DNA from 2 places in the Rhizorhabdus sp. GW822-FHT03C02 genome. Region 1 is predicted to be linked to the other one. Evidence: predicted binding sites of a transcription regulator. Region 1 holds the regulator's gene; the other holds the start of a gene.

Region 1 (10,348 bases):
ACTGGCCGCCACCGCCGCGATGCTGGGCGACTGGGACTTCATTTCGACGCTGCTGCGGCGTGCGGTGCAGGCCGATGCGATCCGGATCGACGCGCTGGCGCCGGGATCGGACGGCAGCCCCGGGCGTCAGCCGGTGCTGGCGCTCGATCGCAGCGCGCTGGCGCCGATGGAGCAGGCGTTGCTGCGCCGCCCGCTGCCCGGAAAGACCTGGGTCTCGCACTATCTGCACCGCCTGATCACGGCCCCGCTGATCGGCCCGCTGGTGGCCCGCAAGGTCCAGCCTTTGCCGATCGCCGCGGCGTCGGTGGTGGTCGCCTGGCTTGCGGTGCTGCCGGCGTCGATCGGCTATTTCTGGGTGGTCGCGCTGATGCTGCCGCTGGCCACCGCCGCGTTCGCGCTGGCCCAGCGCGTCGTCGGCATCTGGGAACCCGATCTTCCTTATGCCCGATGGTTCATTGCCGCACGCCATGTCGCGGCGCTGTTCTGCCTGGGGCTGCTGGCGGCCTTCCTGGCGAAGCAGGGCGGCTGGGGCTGGTATCTGGTCGCGGCGATGCTGCCGGCGGGGCTTACCCTGCTCGAGCAGCTGCGGCCGATCGAGGCGCTGGCGAACCTCGACGAACGGCCGCTCTGGCTGGCGAGCGGCGACGCCGCGATCTGGCTGGTTCCGCCGGTCGCGATATTGTGCGGATGGGCATGGATGAGCGCGATACTGGCGCTATATTCGCTGGCCAGCTTCGGCTGGCGGTTCGCCGCGGCGTCGCGGCGGTCGTCCCCTGCCCATGTTGCTGAGCTTTAGAATAGTCCAGTTTAGGACGCTTTAACGACGAAGGTCTAATGAGGGGCGATGGCACGGCAGCGCGCGTCCGGTTTCGAGCAGAGCGAGTCCGAATTTTCGGGCTGGCTCGGCGATTCCGTCCGGGCCTTGTCGGGGGCCGAGCGACGCGTCGACAACGCATTGACCGATTTCTTCATGGCGCCCGAAGGCCGGCTTTCGGACCGGCACCGCGCGCAGATGGCGCAGTTGCTGCGCGCGCTGATCTCCGCGATCGAGGATGATGTCCGCGTCCGCCTCGTCCACCGGCTCGTCCGCGAACGGGTACGGCCCGAATTGTCGGCCAGCCTGGGAGCGGCGCATGTCGGCATCGCGCTCCCGCTGCTCGAACGCAGCGCGGCGCTGCGCGACCCCGATCTGATCGCGGCCCTGTTGCGCCGGGTCGACGAGCACCGGCTCGCGCTCGCGCTCGGCCGCGACGCCCCGCATCATCCGGCCGGCGTTGCCCAGCATCTGCTCGATCTCGACGACGTGCCGGTCGCCCGCGCCGCGATGGCGCTGCTGATCGCAGAAAGCCGCCGCTACGATCAGTTCGGCGATCCCCATCTTGCCCGGTGCGATCTGCCCGAACCGCTGCGCACCCGCTTCACCTGGCGGGTGGCCGCGGCTTTGCGCCATCATATGGTCGGTCGCCACGACATGCCGCCGGTCGAGGCCGATCTCCATCTGTCGGCGGTGGTCGGCGAGATCCTCGCCGAAGTCGAGCCGGTTCCATCGCTGGAGACCAGCGCCGGCCGGCTGGCGATGGTGATGCTCGAACGCGCGCTGCTCACCGACGCGATGCTGCTTGCGGCGATCGAGGAGGGTTGGCTGGCGCTGTTCGCCGCGATGCTCGCCGCCCGCGCCGGGCTTGAGGCCGCGACCGTCTGGACGATGATCACCGATCCATCGGCGCTGATGCTGGCGGCGTCGCTGCGTGCGATCGGCTGCGGGCGTGATCCCGCAATCACGATATTGTGGCGGCTCGGATCGGCAGAAGGCCTGTCCGAGGATGCGCTCGGCGATCGCGCCGACATTTTCGACCGGATCGGCGAAGACGAGGCGCAGGACGCGCTTCACATCTGGCGGCTCGATCCCGAATATCGGCAGATGATCACGAGGCTCAACGGCGCGGAATTCGCACGGTCATGACGGTCCATGGCGCGATAGGCGCGGTCCATGGCCGCATCGACCATGACGGCCGGCTGGTCGAGGCCGACGCGCAGCTCGTGCGGATGCAGGAGCGGGCCGGGGGCAAGGTCGGCGGCCCGCTCGCGATCCCGCGCCTCGCCTCGCTGGGGCGGCTCGCGCTGCGCCTACAGATCGTCGTCTCGCGCAACATCGTCGCCGCCAGCGGCGACCGCGATCTCGCGCTGTGGGTGCGGGTCACGCCGATACCGTCGGGTGCCGATATCGCGATCACCGGCTGGGTCGAACAGGATGCGGCCGGCGGTCCCGGCCCCGACCGCAATCGGGATTTCGCGCGAACCGCGGCTGACTGGATCTGCGAGACCGATGCGAGCCTGCAGATATTGCATGCGTCGGGGCTGGGGGCCGATGTCGTCGGGCAGAAGCTCCACGATCTCGTCGCGCTGTCGGGCTCCGATCGCACCAGCAGCATCGCCGCGCAGGCCGCGCGCACCGGATCGCGGTTCGAAGATACGGGAGCTATGCTGCGCGGGGTGCCGGTTCGGCTCGAGGGGGTGCCGCTGCGCGACGGGCTGGGCCATTTCGTCGGCTATCATGTGCTGATCGCGCGGCGGACCACGCCACCGTTGGCGAGCGGGCTCGTCGCCGGTGCGCCGGGCGATTCCGACAATGCCTTCGGCGAACGGCTGAGCCAGGCGCTGCGCAATCCGCTCGATCGGATCATCGCACAGGCCGACAGTCTCTGCCTGCGCGACGACGGGCCGCTGCGTCGCGACTATGCCGATTATGCCGAGGGCATCGCCGGGGCCGGGCGACATCTGCTCGCCCTGGTCGACGATCTGGTCGATCTCCAGGCGATCGAGAGCGCCGATTTTCATCCGCTGGTCGAGGCGATCGATCTGGCGGAGGCCGCGCGGCGCGCGGCGGGCCTGCTCACGGTGCGGGCTACCAACCGCGACCTCAGGATTCTCGCGCCCGAAGACCGCCAGTCGGTAATGGCGGCCGCGGATTATCGCCGCACCCTGCAGATCCTGATCAACCTGGTCGGCAATGCGGTCCGCCACGCGCCCGAAGGCGGCACCATCTGGGTCCGCTGCGAACAGGAGGGGGACCTCGCGGTCGTCATCGTCGCCGACACCGGCGAGGGGATCGCGGCGGTCGATCATGAGCGCATTTTCGACCGGTTCGAACGGCTCGGGCTGCGCGACGACAGCGGCACCGGGCTGGGGCTCTACATCGCCAGGCGGCTTGCCCGGGCGATGGGTGGCGATGTCGGGGTCGACAGTGCGCCGGGGCAGGGCGCGCGCTTCGTGCTCACGCTGCCCGCACAGGGATAAAAAAAGGGGGCGGAGCCTCGCGGCCCCGCCCCTCTTCGATGACGATGACGAGCGCCTTAGAGCATGTCCTGATCAGATTGATCAGGACATGCTCTAAATTGTCTTTGTTTTCCGCATTTTCCGAGCCGTCAGGTGATTCCACCTGACTTGAAAATGCTCTAGCGCTTGTCGACCGGCACATAATCGCGCTGGGTCGCGCCGGTGTAGAGCTGGCGCGGACGGCCGATCTTCTGCTGCGGATCGGAGATCATCTCGTTCCACTGCGCGACCCAGCCCACGGTGCGGGCGAGCGCGAACAGCGCGGTGAACATCGAGGTCGGGAAACCGATCGCCGACAGGATCACGCCCGAATAGAAATCGACGTTCGGGTAAAGCTTCTTGTCGATGAAATAGGGATCCTTGAGCGCGATCTGCTCGAGCTCACGGGCGGTGTCGAGCACCGGATCGCTGATGCCGAGCTTGTCGAGCACTTCGGTCGCCGCCTTCGACAGCACCTTCGCGCGCGGGTCGAAATTCTTGTAGACGCGGTGGCCGAAGCCCATCAGCCGGAACGGATCGTCCTTGTTCTTCGCGCGGGCGATATATTCGGGAATGCGCGACGGGGTGCCGATCTCGCGCAGCATGTTGAGCGCGGCCTCGTTGGCGCCGCCATGCGCCGGGCCCCACAGGCAGGCGATGCCGGCGGCGATGCAGGCGAACGGGTTCGCGCCCGACGATCCGGCGAGGCGGACGGTCGAGGTCGAGGCGTTCTGCTCATGATCGGCGTGGAGGATGAAGATCTTGTCCATCGCCGACTCGATCACCGGATCGACCTCATATTCCTCGGCGGGGACGCCGAAGGTCATCCGCAGGAAGTTGCCGGTGTAGCTCAGGTCGTTACGCGGATAGAGGAAGGGCTGGCCGACCGAATATTTATAGGCCATCGCCGCGATCGTCGGGATCTTGGCGATCAGGCGGTGGCTGGCGATCAGCCGCTGGTTCGGATCGTTGATGTCGGTCGAGTCGTGATAGAAGGCCGACAGCGCGCCGACGACGCCGCACATGATCGCCATCGGGTGCGCGTCGCGGCGGAAGCCGCGATAGAAGGTCGCGAGCTGTTCGTGCAGCATCGTGTGGCGGGTGATCGTGCCGGTGAACTTGCTCAGTTCGGTCGGGCTCGGCAGTTCGCCGTTGAGCAGCAGGTACGACACTTCCATGAAGTTCGACTGCTCGGCGAGCTGGTCGATCGGATAACCACGGTGGAGGAGGATGCCCTCATCGCCGTCGATATAGGTGATCGCGGATTCGCAGCTGGCCGTCGACGTGAAACCGGGGTCGAACGTGAACGCGCCGGTGTCGGCGTAGAGCTTGCGGATGTCGATGACGTCCGGGCCGATCGAGCCCGACTTGACGGGATAGTCGAACGCGTTTCCGCCGATCTCGACTTTGGCGTTATCCCCCATGCTTCATTCTCCTGGCAAGCCGGGCGGGGCAGGACACCCCGTCAGGACGATATCTGGTCACTCATCCGCCCCAGACTCTCCTCGCGGCCGAGGAGGGCCAGGACGTCGAATATTCCGGGAGAGGTCGTGCGGCCGGTCAGCGCAGCGCGTAACGGCTGCGCGACCTTGCCAAGGCCTATTCCCGCGTCTTCCGCCACCTGGCGAACCGCTGCCTCGAGCGCCGGGGCAGACCATTCGGAGGTGGCGGCAATGGCATCCCTAGCCTGGGCCAGAAGCGCCTTGCCGGGTCCGTCTAGCAGCCCTTCTGCCTTCTCGTCCATGGGGAGCGGGCGGGTGCGAAACAGAAAGCCCGCACTGTCCGTCAACTCCTTCAGATCCTTGGATCTTACCTTGATGAAGGGGATGCTGCGGAGCAGTCGGTCATGCTCGTCGGCGGTCAGCTCGCGGCCGGCTTCGGCCGCGACTCCGGGGGCGATCAGCGCGGCCAGCGCCGCGTCGTCGGACTCGCGGATATAATGGCCGTTGAGATTTTCGAGCTTCTTGAAATCGAAGCGCGACGCCGACCGGCCGACGCCGGCCAGATCGAACCATTCGACCGCCTGTTTGCGGCTGATGATCTCGGCATCGCCGTGCCCCCAGCCCAGCCGCAGCAGATAGTTGACCACCGCGTCGGGGAGCATGCCGAGCTCGTCGCGATAGGCATCGACGCCGAGCGCACCGTGACGCTTCGACAGCTTGGCGCCGTCGGCGCCGTGGATCAGCGGGATATGCGCATAGATCGGCTCGGGCCAGTTCATCGCCCGGACGATGCCGAGCTGACGGAAGGCGTTGTTGAGATGATCGTCGCCGCGGATGACATGGGTGACCCCCATGTCGTGATCGTCGACGACGACCGCGAGCATATAGGTGGGGGTCCCGTCCGACCGCAGCAGGATCATGTCGTCGAGTTCGGCATTCTGGACGGTGACCGGCCCCTGGACCTGGTCGTCGATCGTGGTGGCGCCGGTCTGTTCGGCGCGCAGGCGCACGACGAACGGCTTGCCTTCCTGCTCGGGGCCCGGCTGGCGATCGCGCCAGCGCCCGTCATAGCGCATCGGCAGCTTGGCGGCCTTCTGCTGCTCGCGCATCTCGGCGAGTTCCTCGGGGGTCGCGTAGCAGCGATAGGCATGGCCGCTGGCGAGCATCGCGTTGGCGACCTCGGCATGGCGTTCGGCGCGGGCGAACTGGTAGACTTCCTCGCCGTCCCAATCGAGCCCGAGCCAGCGCATACCGTCGAGGATCGCGTCGATCGCGGCGTCGGTCGAGCGCGCGCGGTCGGTGTCCTCGATCCGCAGCAGGAAGCGTCCGCCATGATGCCGGGCGAACAGCCAGTTGAACAGCGCGGTGCGCGCGCCGCCGATGTGCAGGAAGCCCGTCGGCGACGGTGCGAAACGGGTAACGACAGGACGGTCTTGCAGGCTTGCGTCCACGCGCGGATTCTCCAGTATCGGCGCGATGGCCAGCGAAATCGACGCCGCCCCTAGCATAGCCGTTCGGCGGCTTCAAACCGGTGCGCTCGCGCGTGCCGGCGCGACGCCGGCCCGGTTCGGGCGCGCGATCGAGACGTGGCTCGAGATCGAGCGCGATCAGATCGCCTTATGGCTGCCGGTCGGGCTGGGCGCGGGGATCGCGGCCTGGTTCGTGCTACCCGACCGGTTCGCCTGGAGCGGCGCGGCGGCGGTCTTCGCCGGTATCGCGCTGGGGGCGCTGTTGATCGGGCGCGGTACCCGCGCCCCGCGCGGAATCCTGGTGCTCGCGCTGGCGATGCTGGTCGGGCTCGCGATCATCTGGACCAAGGCGAACTGGGTGGCGGCGCCGCGGATCGACCGGCCGACGGTCGTCAGCTTCGCGGCGCGGATCGAGGCGGTCGATCCGCTGCCGGCGCGCGATCTCGTCCGCCTGCGGCTCGCGCCCGACCCCGGTTCGGGCCTGCCGCCGCGGGTGCGGGTCAATGTCGATGCCAAGGAACTGCCCGCCGAGGTGCCGGTCGGATCGCGGATCGACCTGCGCGCACGGTTGTTGCCGCCGGCGCCGCCGATGGTGCCCGGCGGCTATGACTTCGCGCGAGCAGCCTGGTTCCAGGGGCTCGGCGCGACCGGCAAGGCGATCGGGAAACCGGTGCTGCATCCGGCAGCGGAAGCGGGCTTCTGGTCGTGGCTGTGGAACCTGCGGGTGCGGATTTCGGCCCATATTCGCGATTCGATCGCCGGCGAGGGCGAAGCCGGCATCGCCACCTCGTTCGTGACCGGCGATCAGGGCGGAATTCCCGAAGCCGACAACGAGGCATTGCGCCGGGCCGGGCTGGCACATCTCCTGTCGGTGTCGGGACTGCACGTCTCGGCGGTGGTCGGCGGGATGATGTTCGTCGCCCTGCGGCTGCTCGCGCTGTCGCCGCGGCTGGCGCTCCACGCACCGCTGGTGCTGATCTCGGCGGCGATCGGCGCGCTCGCCGGCGTCGCTTATACTTTGCTGGCGGGCGCAGAGGTGCCGACGATCCGCTCGTGCGTGGCCGCGCTGCTGGTGCTCGGCGGGATCGCGCTCGGGCGCGAGGCGATGACGCTGCGCCTCGTTGCCGCCGGTGCGCTGATCGTGCTGCTGTGCTGGCCCGAGGCTCTGGCCGGGCCGAGCTTCCAGCTGAGCTTCGCGGCGATCGCTTCGCTGGTCGCCTTCCACGAACATCCCCGCGTCGTCGCCTTCGGCGCACGGCGCGAGGAGGCCTGGCTGTGGCGGATGGGGCGGGCGGTGCTGCTGCTGCTCGCGACCGGGCTCGTCACCGAACTCGCCCTGAGCCCGATCGCGCTGTTCCACTTCCACAAACAGGGGCTCTATGGGGCAGCGGCGAACATCGTCGCGATCCCGCTGACCACCTTCGTGGTGATGCCGCTCGAGGCGTTCGCGTTGCTGCTCGATGCGGTCGGGCTCGGGGCGCCGGTCTGGTGGCTGACCGGCAAGACACTGTCGTTCCTGCTGTGGATCGCCCATGCGGTCGCCAGCGCGCCGGGCTCGGTCGCATCGCTGCCGTCGATGCCGTGGGGTGCGTTCGCGCTGATGGTGGCGGGCGGGCTGTGGATCGTGCTGTGGCGGACCAGGGTGCGGCGCCTGGGCATGATCCCGCTCGCGGCCGGGGCGGTGTGGAGCTGGCTGACGCCGGCGCCCGACCTGCTCGTCACCGGCGACGGCCGTCATGTCGCGATCCGGACTGGCGACGGCGGGATCGTGTTGCTGCGCGAGCGCGCCGGCGACTATGTGCGCGACGCGCTCGGCGAGGCGTCGGGGGTCGAAGGCGAAGCCCCGCCGATCGACGCGCTGTCGGGCGCGCAGTGCAACCGCGACCTGTGCATGAGCGAGATCGGGATCGATGGCCGCCGCTGGCGCATCCTCGCGACCCGTAGCCCCTATATGATCGACATCGGAAAAATGAACCTCGCCTGCCGGCAGGCGGATATCGCGATCAGCGACCGCCGTTTGCCGCGCAGCTGCAACCCGCGCTGGCTGAAGGCCGATCTGCCGTTGTTGCGGACCACCGGCGGGCTGGCGATCCGGCTGCCGTCAGCCGCGATCGAAACCGTCGCCGAGCATGTCGGGGATCATCCCTGGACGACCTTCAGGCGCCCCGAGCGGGAGCGGCCACGACCGAAGGCGCGGCATCTGCCGCTCGCCAATGTTCCCCTGCGGCCGCAGCCGCACGGTAAGCCTCAGTAGCGGCGCAGCAGTCCGGCGAGCTTGCCCTGGACCTGGACCATTTCGGGGGCGTAGCGCTGCGGGTCATAGGCGCGGTTGGCCGGGTCGAGGCGGATCATCGATCCCTCGCGGCGGAAATATTTGAGGGTCGCTTCGCTGTCGGCGATCAGCGCGACGACGATGTCGCCGTCACGCGCGGTCTCGGTGCGGCGGATCAGCGCATAATCGCCGTCGAGGATGCCGGCTTCGACCATCGAATCGCCCGACACCTCGAGCGCATAATGTTCGCCCGAGCCGAGCAACGCGGCGGGGACCGACAATGTGCTGTGCCCCTCCATCGCTTCGATCGGCATGCCGGCGGCGATCCGGCCGTGCAGCGGGATTTCGAGAACATTCTCGTTCGCGGCCTGCAACACCGGCGGCGCCGATTTGCGGGTCGGCGCGGGCGGCGTAGCCTTGGTGGCGGGGGCGGCGATCTCGGGCATCCGCACCACTTCGAGCGCACGGGCGCGGTTGGGCAGCCGGCGGATGAAATTGCGTTCCTCGAGCGCGCTGATCAGGCGGTGGACGCCCGACTTCGATTTGAGGTCGAGAGCCTCCTTCATCTCCTCGAACGAGGGCGAAACCCCGGTCTCGACGAGCCGGTTATTGATGAAGCAGAGCAATTCATGCTGCTTGCGTGTGAGCATCGCAGGCACCCCGTGGAGGAACGAATATGGAACATCTAGGCAACTTCCACGAAGCTGTCAACCAAGCGTAACGATCTCGACTATGTCGCCGCTGCGCGCCGCGGCGGCGCGGGCGGGGCGGACGATCAGCGCGTCGGCCAAGGCGAGCGCGAACAGCGCCCCGCTGTCCTGGCTGTGGACCGGAGTGACGATGCCGCCATGATGGCGCGCGCGCAGATAATCGGCGCGTTCGCCGACCGGCGGCAGGTCGACCGCGAGCCGCGCAGGGGTGGTTACAGGCAATGGCGATGCCGCGCCGAGCATGTGCGCGACCAGCGGCCGGAGGAACAGGGTCGCGGTGACGAAACTCGATACCGGATTGCCGGGAAGCCCGAGCACGACCGCCTTGCCGAGGGTGCCGACCATCAGCGGCTTGCCCGGCCGCATCGCGATCCGCCAGAAGTCGATCGCGGCGCCGGCCCGTTCGAGCGCGGGCCGCACGAGGTCATGATCGCCGACCGAGGCGCCGCCGCTGGTGACGATGATGTCGGCGTCGGCCGCGAGCGCGGTGAAGGCGGCGGCGATCGCGTCGAGATCGTCGCGGACGATGCCATGGTCGCGGACCTCGACCGGAAGGCCCGACAGCATCGCCTGGAGCATCGGCCCGTTCGAGGCGGGCAGCATCGCACCGCTGGTCGGCGCGCCGGGCGGCACCAGTTCGCTGCCGGTCGAGAGGATCGCGACGCGCGGGCGTCGGCAGACGTCGAGCGTGCCATGGCCGCCGGCGACGGCGAGGCCGATCGTCGCCGGGCGTATCGCGGTCCCGGCGGAAACAAGCACATCGCCTGCGGCGAAATCGCTGCCCGCGGTCCGCACGAACGTCCCGGCGGCGGGCGGCGCATCGCCCGAGACGGCCAGCCGCTCGCCCTCGCGTGCGGCATCCTCCTGGATCAGGATCGTGTCGGCGCCGACGGGGAGCGGGGCGCCGGTGAAGATGCGGAAGGCCTCGCCGGTACCGATCGCCGCGCCGGGTGCGGACCCTGCGGCGCTTTCGCCGGCCATGGTCCAGGGGCCGGGCAGGTCGGCGAAGCGGATCGCATAGCCGTCCATCGCCGACAGGTCGGTGGCGGGCTGGGTGCGGCGGGCGCGGATATCGGCGGTGGCGTAGCGGCCGATCGCGTCGACGACGGCCACGGTCTCGACCGGCAGGGCCGATGCCAG
Region 2 (10,348 bases), on a different contig from region 1:
CGCTTGATGTCCTTGGGGGTCATGCCGTTGACCGGCCCCATCTCGAACACCAGGTCGATGAACGCGTCCTCGATCCGCACCGTCTTCTGGCACATGTCGAGAATGTCGTCGCGGACCGTCGGGGTCATGCAGTCGCGTTCCTTCACGAAGGTATGGAACAGCTTGATGATGCCCTCGCAGTGCAGGGTCTCGTCACGGATCGACCAGGTGACGATCTGCCCCATGCCCTTCATCTTGTTGAAGCGCGGGAAGTTCATCAGCATCGCGAACGACGCGAACAGCTGCAGCCCCTCGGTGAAGCCGCCGAACATCGCGAGCGTCTTGGCGATGTCCTCGTCGCTGTCGACCCCGAACTGCGACAGATAGTCGTGTTTGTCCTTCATCTCCTTATACTGCATGAAGGCGCTATATTCGGTCTCGGGCATGCCGATCGTGTCGAGCAGATGGCTGTAGGCGGCGATGTGCACCGTCTCCATATTGCTGAACGCGGTCAGCATCATCTTGATCTCGGTCGGCTTGAACACCCGGCCATATTTGTCGTGGTAGCAATCCTGCACCTCGACATCGGCCTGGGTGAAGAAGCGGAAGATCTGGGTCAGCAGGTTGCGCTCGTGATCGCTGAGCTTCTGCGCCCAGTCGCGGCAATCCTCGCCCAGCGGCACTTCCTCGGGCAGCCAGTGGAGCTGCTGCTGGCGCTTCCAATATTCGAACGCCCACGGATATTCGAAGGGCTTGTAGGTGCGGCTGGCCTGGAGGAGCGACATCGGGCGATCCCTTCCTTGTTTTAGCTGTAGATGAAGATGACGACGGCGAGCGCGAGCATCACCGCCGCCGAAAACATTTGCTTGGCGGCGAAGCTCTGCAGCTCCGCCGGAGTCTCGACCGGCTTGCCCTCGGCGACCACCGCGCCGGCAGGCGCCTTGCCGGCCCTGCGCGCGCGCAGCAGCGCGGTGATCGCGAGGCCGAGGCAAAGCAGTCCGACCAGCGCCGAGGCAGCGGCGATCAGCAGGGTGAGCGGGAGATTCTCCATCACCTCAGACCTGCCGCGTCGCGCGCGGGCAACGCAGGCCGGCACATCCGGGCATGATGAGATGCGAACACCGCACCAAAATTAACATTTCTCTATCCCTAGCGGGGACCCTGCCCCAACGACCACTCGATCTTGTGGCCGAGACTATGCGCTATGGCGCGTCTTGCCTACCCCAAACTATGTCCGGGGTCGGCTTTTTCGGTGGATAATTTGGTGATCGCGACCGCGTGATTCAAGCTGCGGCCAGCGCCCGGCGGTGCAGCGCCAGGCAGTTCCGCGCCATCGCATCAAACCCCGAAACCGGCATTTCGCCGAGATGGCGGGCGTAATGGCCGAGCGCCGCGAGCAGATGCACCTCGGTCCTATCGGCGGCGCAGCCGAGCGCCGCGGCGTGGCGCCGCAACTCGGCCCCCAGCCGCCGCGGCCGGATATGCAGCGAGTCCGCGAGCCGGACCAGATCATAGACCGGATAGCCGTCGACCCGCGATCCGCGCCAGTCGATCAGCGCGAACGGCCAGGCGCTGCCGTCGGCGGCCTTCAATATATTGCCGCGCCACAGGTCGCCGTGCATCGGCACATGCACCGCGATCGCATCGTCCGCCGCCAGCCGCGTCGTGGCGGCGACCGCCGCCTCCTGCAGTTCGTCGCCGATCCCCGGCATCGCGGCCAGCGCGGCGAGATTGGCGGCATAGTCCTCACCCGCGCCGCTATGGCCGAGGCCCGCGAGCATCGCCAGCCAGTCGAGCAGCGCCGGGCCGATCCGCCCACGCTGCCACAGCCACACCAGCCGGCTGTCGCTCAGCGCCTGGTGGAACGGCAGCACCGCATAGCTGCGCTGCTCGACGATCCCCTGCTCGATCGGACGCACCATCGCATGGGCGAGCGCAGGGCCGACCGAATGGGCGAAGGCCGCGGTCCGATCGCAGGCCTCTGCGACGACATCGGGGAAGGCCGGCGGCGACAATTGCACCACCCGGCGCGCGGCACCTTCGGCGGCGAGCAGGATGGCGGCACCGTCGGCCAAGGGCGGCGCGGCGCGCAGCAGCGTGACCTCGGCACCCTCGCCCGCCACCGCCTGCACGATGTCGCAATCCGATCGGTCGTGCGCTTGCGTCTGCGCCATGCTCGTCCGCCTCCAGCGTGACGCTTTTATGACAAATCCGCGACGGACGCCACCGATGCCGCTTGCCCTGCCCCCGCCGCCATGCTCGAAGCTGGAGGCGATGACCGCCTTCCCCCCCTTTCTTGCCGCCCGCACGCCGATCGAGGCCGATGGCGTGCTGCTGCTGCCGAGCGTCTCGACCGCCGAGGACCAGGACTATCGCGCGCGGTTCGACCGCCTCGTCCGGACCGCGCGCGAGATCGGCTGGCGTCCGGCGATCGAACGGGTCTTCGATGCCGATTGGGACATCGACTATATCACCAGCCAGCAAAGGCTCGGCTTTCTGCCGGTGCTGCCGCTCGCCGCCGGCCAGGCGGTGCTCGAGATCGGTGCGAGCCTTGGCCAGATCGCGCTGCCGATCGCGCGGCAGGTCGCGACGCTCGATGCGATGGAGGTGGTCGAAGGCCAGGCGCGCTTCTGCGCCGAACGGCTGCGGCAGGAAGGGCTCGACAATGTTCGGGTCGTCGCCGGCGGCGGCGACTGCCGGCTTCCTTATGCCGATGCGGGCTTCGACGGGGTGGTGCTCAACCTCGTCCTCGAATGGTGCGCCGATCGCGATTCGGGCGATCATGCCAGCGGCCAGCAGCGGCTGCTCGACGAGATAGCGCGGGTACTGAAGCCGGGCGGCTTCTTCTTCGTCCAGACCAAGAATCGTTACGGGCTGCGGCTGCTGCTCGGCGGCCGCGACGAGCATATGTTCAACCGGCGCTTCGGCAGCGCGCTGCCGCGCTGGCTCGGCCGCCTCGTCGCCGGCGCGCGGCCACCCGGCATGCTCCACAGTTTCTCACGGCTGCGATCGATGCTCGCCGCGGCGGGCTTTCGCCGGATCGACGGCTATTGGGCCGCACCCGAGATGCGCCGCCCCGAGGCAATGGTGCCGGTCGACGCCGCCGCGATCCGCGCCTTCCGCCGCGCGGGCAAGGTGCCGCAGGGCGCGTCGCGCAAGACCCGGCTGATCATGGCGCTGCTGCCCGCCTGGGCGGTCAGGCATGTCACCCAGGGGCTGACTTTTCTGGCTTATAAATAGCAACGGCCCCTCCCGGTGGGGAGAGGCCGCGCTGTAGCATCTTTCACGCTCCCCAATGGGGAGCGAGCGATCAACCTACTGGCAGGCGAGGCACTCGTCATAGTCCTTCACTTCGACCTCGATCTGGCGAAGGTCGATCGTGTTGTCGGCCTCGACGCCGCCGGCGAAGCCCGCGCGCTGGACCGACTTGGACCGCAGATAATAAAGCGACTTGATGCCGAGCTCCCAGGCGCGGAAGTGGAGCATCAGCAGGTCCCACTTCTCGACATCGGCCGGGATGAACAGGTTCAGCGACTGGGCCTGGTCGATATAGGGCGTGCGATCGGCGGCAAGCTCGATCAACCAGCGCTGATCGATCTCGAAGCTGGTCTTGTACACGTCCTTCTCTTCCTGGCTCAGGAAGTCGAGATGCTGGACCGAGCCGCCCTTTTCGAGGATCGAGTTCCACACCGCATCGCTGTCCTTCGACTTCTCGCCGAGCAGCTTCTGCAGATAGGGATTCTTGATCGAGAAGCTGCCCGACAGCGTCTTGTGGGTGTAGATGTTCGCCGGGATCGGCTCGATGCAGGCCGAGGTGCCGCCGCAGATGATGCTGATCGACGCGGTCGGCGCGATCGCCATCTTGCAGCTGAATCGCTCCATTGCACCCTGGTCGGCGGCGTCGGGGCACGGGCCCCGTTCGGTCGCCAGCATCATCGACGCTTCCTGCGCGGCGGTCGAGATATGCTTGAACATCTTCAGGTTCCACGACTTCGCCATCGCGCCCTCGAACGGCACGCCCCGCGCCTGGAGGAAGCTGTGGAAGCCCATGACGCCGAGGCCGACCGAGCGCTCGCGGCTCGCCGAATAGCGCGCGCGCGCCATCTCGTCGGGAGCGCGGTCGATATATTCCTGCAGGACATTGTCGAGGAAGCGCATCACATCCTCGATGAAGCGCTTGTCGCCGTTCCACTCGTCCCAGGTCTCGAGGTTGAGCGAGCTCAGGCAGCAGACCGCGGTGCGGTCGTTGCCGAGATGATCGCGACCGGTCGGCAGGGTGATTTCCGAGCAGAGGTTCGAGGTCGACACCTTGAGCCCCAGGTCGCGATGATGCTTGGGCATCGCCCGATTCACCGTGTCGGAGAAGATGATATAGGGTTCGCCGGTCGCCAGCCGGGTCTCGACCAGCTTCTGGAACAGCGCACGGGCGTCGACCGTCGCCCGCTTCGACTGATCCTTGGGGCTCAGCAGCTCCCATTCCTTGCCCGCGCGCACCGCTTCCATGAAGGCATCGGTGAGCAGCACGCCATGGTGGAGGTTGAGCGCCTTGCGGTTGAAGTCGCCCGACGGCTTGCGGATCTCGAGGAACTCTTCGATCTCGGGATGCGAGACGTCGAGATAGACCGCAGCCGAACCACGGCGCAGCGAACCCTGGCTGATCGCCAGCGTCAGCGAATCCATCACCCGGACGAACGGGATGATTCCCGAGGTCTTGCCGTTGAGGCCGACCGGCTCGCCGATGCCGCGCACCGAGCCCCAATAGGTGCCGATGCCGCCGCCGCGCGCCGCGAGCCAGACATTCTCGTTCCAGGTGTTGACGATGCCCTCGAGGCTGTCGTCGACCGAATTGAGATAGCAGCTGATCGGCAGGCCACGACCGGTGCCGCCGTTCGACAGCACCGGGGTCGCCGGCATGAACCAGAGCTTCGAGATATAATCGTAGAGGCGCTGGGCGTGCGCCTGATCGTCGGCATAGGCCGACGCGACCCGCACGAACAGGTCCTGATAGCTTTCACCGGGCAGCAGATAGCGGTCGTTGAGCGTGTCCTTGCCGAAATCGGTGAGGAGCGCGTCACGACTATGGTCGACCTCGACCGGATAGGGCTGTGGCATGATGTCGGTCGAGCCGGGAATGGTCCGGGTCTTCACCTCGGGGGAATCGATAATCGTCGCCACGTCGTTCACGCTTTCGCTGCTGCCAGAAAGATCCACCGGGCCGCCTCCGTTCCGTCCAGGCCGGTTCGAACCGGCTCCGTTCCTGTTACGTTCGACTCAGGGCCACGGAGTCAAAGATAGTGGTTCGATGCCCGCTTACCAGCGACCATTTCACCTTATCCCCAATTTTCCGGCAATCGCAGACGATTCGGCAGAGGCCCCCGCCTCCCCAATCGAACCCCTACAATTTGCGTCAGCCCTGGTTCGCCAACACCACCTATTGTGCCCGATCTGAGTCCCGACGCAAGGGAAAAAATACATTTTGATGAAACGGCCCGTCGCAGAAGGCCCGATTGCGAAGCGGCATAAGGAGTGGCTGACATCCCCCTGAACAGCCTGTAGTTTTGGGTTAACGCAACTTCGCACCGAGCGGGCAGTTGTGCACGTCGGACATCATCTCAGGAGAATTCCCGATGCGTAAATTGATCCTCGCGGCCGCCCTCGCGGCGACCGTGATACCCACGATCGCCATGGTCGAACCTGCCGCCGCCCAGAACTATCGCGACCGCGACGACCATCGTGATGGGCGCCATGACGGCCGGCACGACGACCGCCGCGACGATCGTCGCGATTGGCGCCAGGGTCGCAGCTACGACTGGAATCGTCCCGATCCGCGCTACGGCAACCGCTACGACGCCGCGCGCTATTATCGCGACGACCGCAGCTATCGCGAGCGCCGGCTCGGCCGCAACGACCGCATCTATCGCGGCAATGACGGGCGCTATTATTGCCGCCGCGACGACGGTACCACCGGCCTGATCGTCGGCGCGCTCGCCGGCGGCCTGCTCGGCAACACCATCGCCAACGGCAACAGCTCGACGCTGGGAACGCTGCTCGGCGCGGGTGGCGGCGCGCTGATCGGCCGCTCGATCGATCGCGGCGACGCACGCTGCCGCTGATCCGACCGGCGCATAAAAGCGTCGGCCAATGAAAAGGGCCGGAGATTCGTCCAGCGAATCTCCGGCCCTTTTCCTGTCGGTCACCGATCCGGCAGCGCGGTCAGCTTCCGAACCCGAACTCCAGGAAGCTCGGCACCGGGCCGTTCCAGCCATCGTCGGGACCATCGTCCTGATCGTCGCGGCGTCGCGGCCGGCGGTCGTCGCGGGGTGGGCGGCTGTCGCGTTCTTCGCGCGGAGGCCGGCTGTCGCGCGCCTCGCGGGGTGGACGGCTGTCGCGCTCGGGCCGCGGCTCGCGCGGCGGACGTGCCTCGCGCGCGGCGGGTGCTTCGACCGGCGCCGCCTCGATGGCCTCGACCATGGGCGCCTCGGCCGGCGTTTCGCTGCGCGCCCTGCCCCGCCCGCGGCGCGGCTTGGCCTCGACGGTGGCTTCCTCGGCAACCGGCGCGGCGGCCGGTTTGCGCCCGCCGATCCGCTCGATCGCCCCGCCGGTCAGCTTCTCGATCGCGGCGATCGCTTCGGCATCCTCGGGGGTGACCAGGGTTATCGCCTTGCCGGTCGCGCCGCCGCGGCCGGTACGGCCGATGCGATGGACATAATCGTCGGGGTGCCAGGGCACGTCGAAATTGAAGACATGGCTGACGCCCTTGATGTCGAGCCCGCGGGCGGCGACGTCGGAGGCGACCAGGATGTTGATGTCGCCGCCCTTGAAGCGGTCGAGCTCGCGAAGCCGCTCGGGCTGTTCCATGTCGCCATGGATCTGCCCGACCGCGAAACCCGACCGCGCGAGGTTCTGCGCAAGGTCGCGCACCATCGTCTTGCGGTTCGAGAAGATGATCGCGGTCTTGACGTCCTCGGCCTGGAGCAGTTCGCGCAGCGTATCCTTCTTGTTGCGGCTCGACGTCTCGACCAGCTTCTGGTCGATCGCGAGATTCTTGCTGGCGGGACGCGACACCTCGATCTGCTTCGGATTGGTCAGGAAGCGATCGGCGAGCTTCTTGATCGGGGCCGGCATCGTCGCGGAGAACAAAAGCGTCTGCCGCTGCGCCGGCAGCTTGGTGCAGATCTCCTCGATATCGGGGATGAAGCCCATGTCGAGCATGCGATCGGCCTCGTCGATGACGAGCATCGAGCAGCCGGTCAGCAGGATCTTGCCGCGCTGGAACAGGTCCATCAGCCGGCCCGGCGTCGCGATCAGCACGTCGACGCCCTTTTCGAGCGCCGCGACCTGATCGCCCATGTTCACCCCGCCGATCAGCAGGGCCATCTTGAGCTTGTGATATTTGCCGTATTTCTCGAAATTCTCGGCGACCTGCGCCGCGAGTTCGCGGGTGGGCTCGAGGATCAGCGATCGCGGCATCCGCGCACGGGTGCGGCCATGCGCCAGGATATCGATCATCGGCAGCACGAAACTGGCCGTCTTGCCCGTTCCCGTCTGGGCGATGCCGATCAGATCCTTCATCATCAGGACGGGCGGGATCGCCTGCGCCTGAATCGCGGTCGGCTCGCTATAGCCAGACTCGCTGACTGCGCGCAGGAGTTCGTCGGAAAGGCCGAGGTCGGCAAAGTTCATGCTGTGTCCGGAAAAAGCACGGCCGCAGCGGCCGTTTCAACTGGGCCGCGCTTGGGCTTGGAGCCGAGATTTGTCAAGGCGAATGGGCATTTCGGCCCGTCCGTACGCCGCAAATCGGCCCAACCGCCGCCTCAGGGTGCGACCGGAGTGAGCTTTCGGAAGCGTTCGATCTCGCATTGGGTGCCCGAACGGGTGCGGATCACGTCGCGATCGGCGCAGACCCGGCCGTCTTCGGTCGGCCGCATATAGAAGCCCGAATAATAATCGAGCGCGGGGCAATCGGACGAGAATTCGGCGCGCAGCCGCTGGCCGCCGCGGATCACCAGGTCGATCGCATCGGGGGCGACCACCGCCGCGCCGACGATGCTGTCCATCGCGACGCATTTCGGCCCCTTCTTGCTTTTCCATTTGAGCGGCGCGGGGGCCGGAGCCGTGGCACGGCGCGGCATGCGGATGATGATCGACTGCTGGATGGTCAGTTGCGCCACCGATTCCCCGACCGGCGCCGACGGCACGCCGCTGCCCGCCGCAAGCGCGGCGAGGCCCGCGCCGGGGGCGGCGCACAGCATGAAGATCGGCAACCGTCCCCAATTCACGATTCGCAGCCCATTTCGCCCCTAGCTATCGATCGCCTGCTATGATGCAACGTCTTGAACGGCGGATTAACTGGATAACCGCCCGAGCGCTGGATTAAGTTCCCGCGCCGATTATGTTCGGGCGATGGATCGATCTTCTCCCCCTCCCCCCGGCCTGCTCGCCCGACTGGCCGATCTGCTGGGTCCCAAGGGCTTCGTCACCGAACGCGCCGCGATCGAGCCCTGGCTCACCGACTGGCGCGGCCGCTATCATGGCGAGAGCGCCGCTCTGCTCGCCCCCGCCGACACGAGCGAGGTCCAGGCGATCGTGCGGCTCGCCGCCGAGGCGCGGGTCGCGATCGTGCCGCAGGGGGGCAATACCGGCACCGTCGCCGGCGCGACCCCACCGGCCGACGGTTCGGCGCTGCTGCTGTCGACCCGCCGCATGGACCGGGTCCGGTCGATCTCGGCGACCGACAATGCGGTGATCGCCGAGGCCGGGGTGATCCTGTCCAACCTGCACGACGCCGCCGCCGCGATCGGCCGGCGTTTTCCGCTGTCGCTGGCCGCCAAAGGATCGGCGACGGTCGGCGGGCTGGTGTCGACCAATGCCGGCGGCACCCAGGTGCTGCGGTTCGGGCCGATGCGCGCGCTGCTGCTGGGGATCGAGGCGGTGCTGCCCGACGGATCGCTGTTCGCGGGGCTCGCCACGCTGCGCAAGGACAATCGCGGCTACGACCTGCGGCAATTGCTCGCGGGGGCCGAAGGCACGCTCGGCATCGTCACCGCCGCCAGCCTGCGGCTGGTGCCCGCCGCCGCCGCCCGCGCGGTCGCCTGGATCGGCCTGGCGTCCCCGCAGGATGCGCTGGCCCTGCTGCGGCTGCTCGAGGACGCGACCGGCGAGGCGGTCGAAAGCTTCGAACTGGTGCCCGCCGACGCGCTGGCGCTGGTGCTTTCCAATATCCCCGGCACCCGCGCGCCGCTCGCCGGCGCCCATCGCTGGAACGTCCTGGTCGAGGCGGTCGGCAGCCAGGGCGGCCCCGATCCGATGGGCATGATCGAGGCCGCGCTCGCCAGGGCGATCGACGACGGGCTGGTCGAGGATGCGACGATCGCCGCGAACGAGGCCCAGGCCGAGGCGCTGTGGGCGCTGCGCGAATCGATCTCCGAGGCCGAACGGATCGACGGCCCCTCGCTCAAGCATGATATCTCGGTGCCGGTGCCGGCGATGCCCGACTATCTGGTCGACGAACGCCGGGCGGTCGAGGCGCGGTTCCCGGGGGTGCGGATCATCGCCTTCGGCCATCTCGGCGACGGCAATATCCATTTCAACCTGATGCCCCCGGCCGGCGCCGATCGCGAGGCGTGGATGGCCGAAAATGGCGATAAAGCCAGCGCATTCGTCCACGACCTGGTGGTCGCGCGCGGAGGATCGCTGTCGGCCGAACATGGCATCGGCCAGGCCAAGCTCGCCGAGTTCGCGCGGCTCGCCGATCCGGTGCGGCTGGCGGCGATCCGTGCGATCAAGGATGCGCTCGATCCGCTGGGGATCATGAATCCCGGCAAGCTGGTGCCTCTTGCGCCAAACCGGCGCGCGCCATAGACGGCTGCTTCGCTTCATTGCTTCATTGCTTCACGGCAGATGGTTCATCGAGCGACCATTTCGCTCTTTTCGTTCACTTGTTCGCGTTTTCAGGAGAATTTCGCCATGGCAAGCGCCCCGGCCAACGACCTTCCGCTGTTTTACAAGGAGCTGCAGCCGCTCTCCAGCCAGTTGCACAGGAACTGGAAGGCCCGCAACAGCGCGTCCGCCGCGTTCTTCGCGCAGAGCCATGTCGTGCCGCTGACGGTCGACGAGTTCGCCAACGCCCAGCGCCATTATCCGATCGTGTTCTCGGTCGGCCCCAATCCGGTGCCGCTGGCGCTGCTCGGCCTCAACGAGGGCGTCAACGTCTTCACCGACGACGAGGGCGTGCCGCGCGGCAACATGTATGTGCCGGCCTATGTGCGCCGCTACCCCTTCATGCTCGCCAAGCTGAACCCGCAGGCGCAGGAATTGTCGCTCTGCTTCGATCCGACCGCCGACGTGATCGGCGAATATGAGGATGGCG

What was found. The regulator LexA, encoded in region 1, represses DNA repair genes until DNA is damaged. The targets are predictions, from matches to a motif close to GTTCCNCNCTTGTTCT.
Region 2: the regulator LexA is predicted to act here: its motif matches at 5,228-5,243, upstream of AC1RM6_RS00870 (ribonucleoside-diphosphate reductase subunit alpha).

Annotation. Positions count from the first base shown of each region.
Region 1 covers NZ_JBXANN010000006.1:202,891-213,238, forward strand. The annotation lists gene AC1RM6_RS16955 (hypothetical protein) at 1-796, shown strand, start outside; gene AC1RM6_RS16960 (DUF2336 domain-containing protein) at 845-1,963, shown strand; gene AC1RM6_RS16965 (sensor histidine kinase) at 1,960-3,297, shown strand; gene AC1RM6_RS16970 (citrate synthase) at 3,456-4,739, opposite strand; gene gltX (glutamate--tRNA ligase) at 4,781-6,265, opposite strand; gene AC1RM6_RS16980 (ComEC/Rec2 family competence protein) at 6,234-8,480, shown strand; gene lexA (transcriptional repressor LexA) at 8,474-9,148, opposite strand; gene AC1RM6_RS16990 (molybdopterin molybdotransferase MoeA) at 9,206-10,348, opposite strand, start outside.
Region 2 covers NZ_JBXANN010000001.1:183,831-194,178, reverse strand. The annotation lists gene AC1RM6_RS00890 (ribonucleotide-diphosphate reductase subunit beta) at 1-764, opposite strand, end outside; gene AC1RM6_RS00885 (hypothetical protein) at 785-1,030, opposite strand; gene AC1RM6_RS00880 (aminoglycoside phosphotransferase family protein) at 1,263-2,153, opposite strand; gene AC1RM6_RS00875 (class I SAM-dependent methyltransferase) at 2,254-3,219, shown strand; gene AC1RM6_RS00870 (ribonucleoside-diphosphate reductase subunit alpha) at 3,295-5,190, opposite strand; gene AC1RM6_RS00865 (glycine zipper 2TM domain-containing protein) at 5,607-6,092, shown strand; gene AC1RM6_RS00860 (DEAD/DEAH box helicase) at 6,193-7,662, opposite strand; gene AC1RM6_RS00855 (hypothetical protein) at 7,794-8,258, opposite strand; gene AC1RM6_RS00850 (FAD-binding oxidoreductase) at 8,383-9,840, shown strand; gene AC1RM6_RS00845 (SapC family protein) at 9,946-10,348, shown strand, end outside.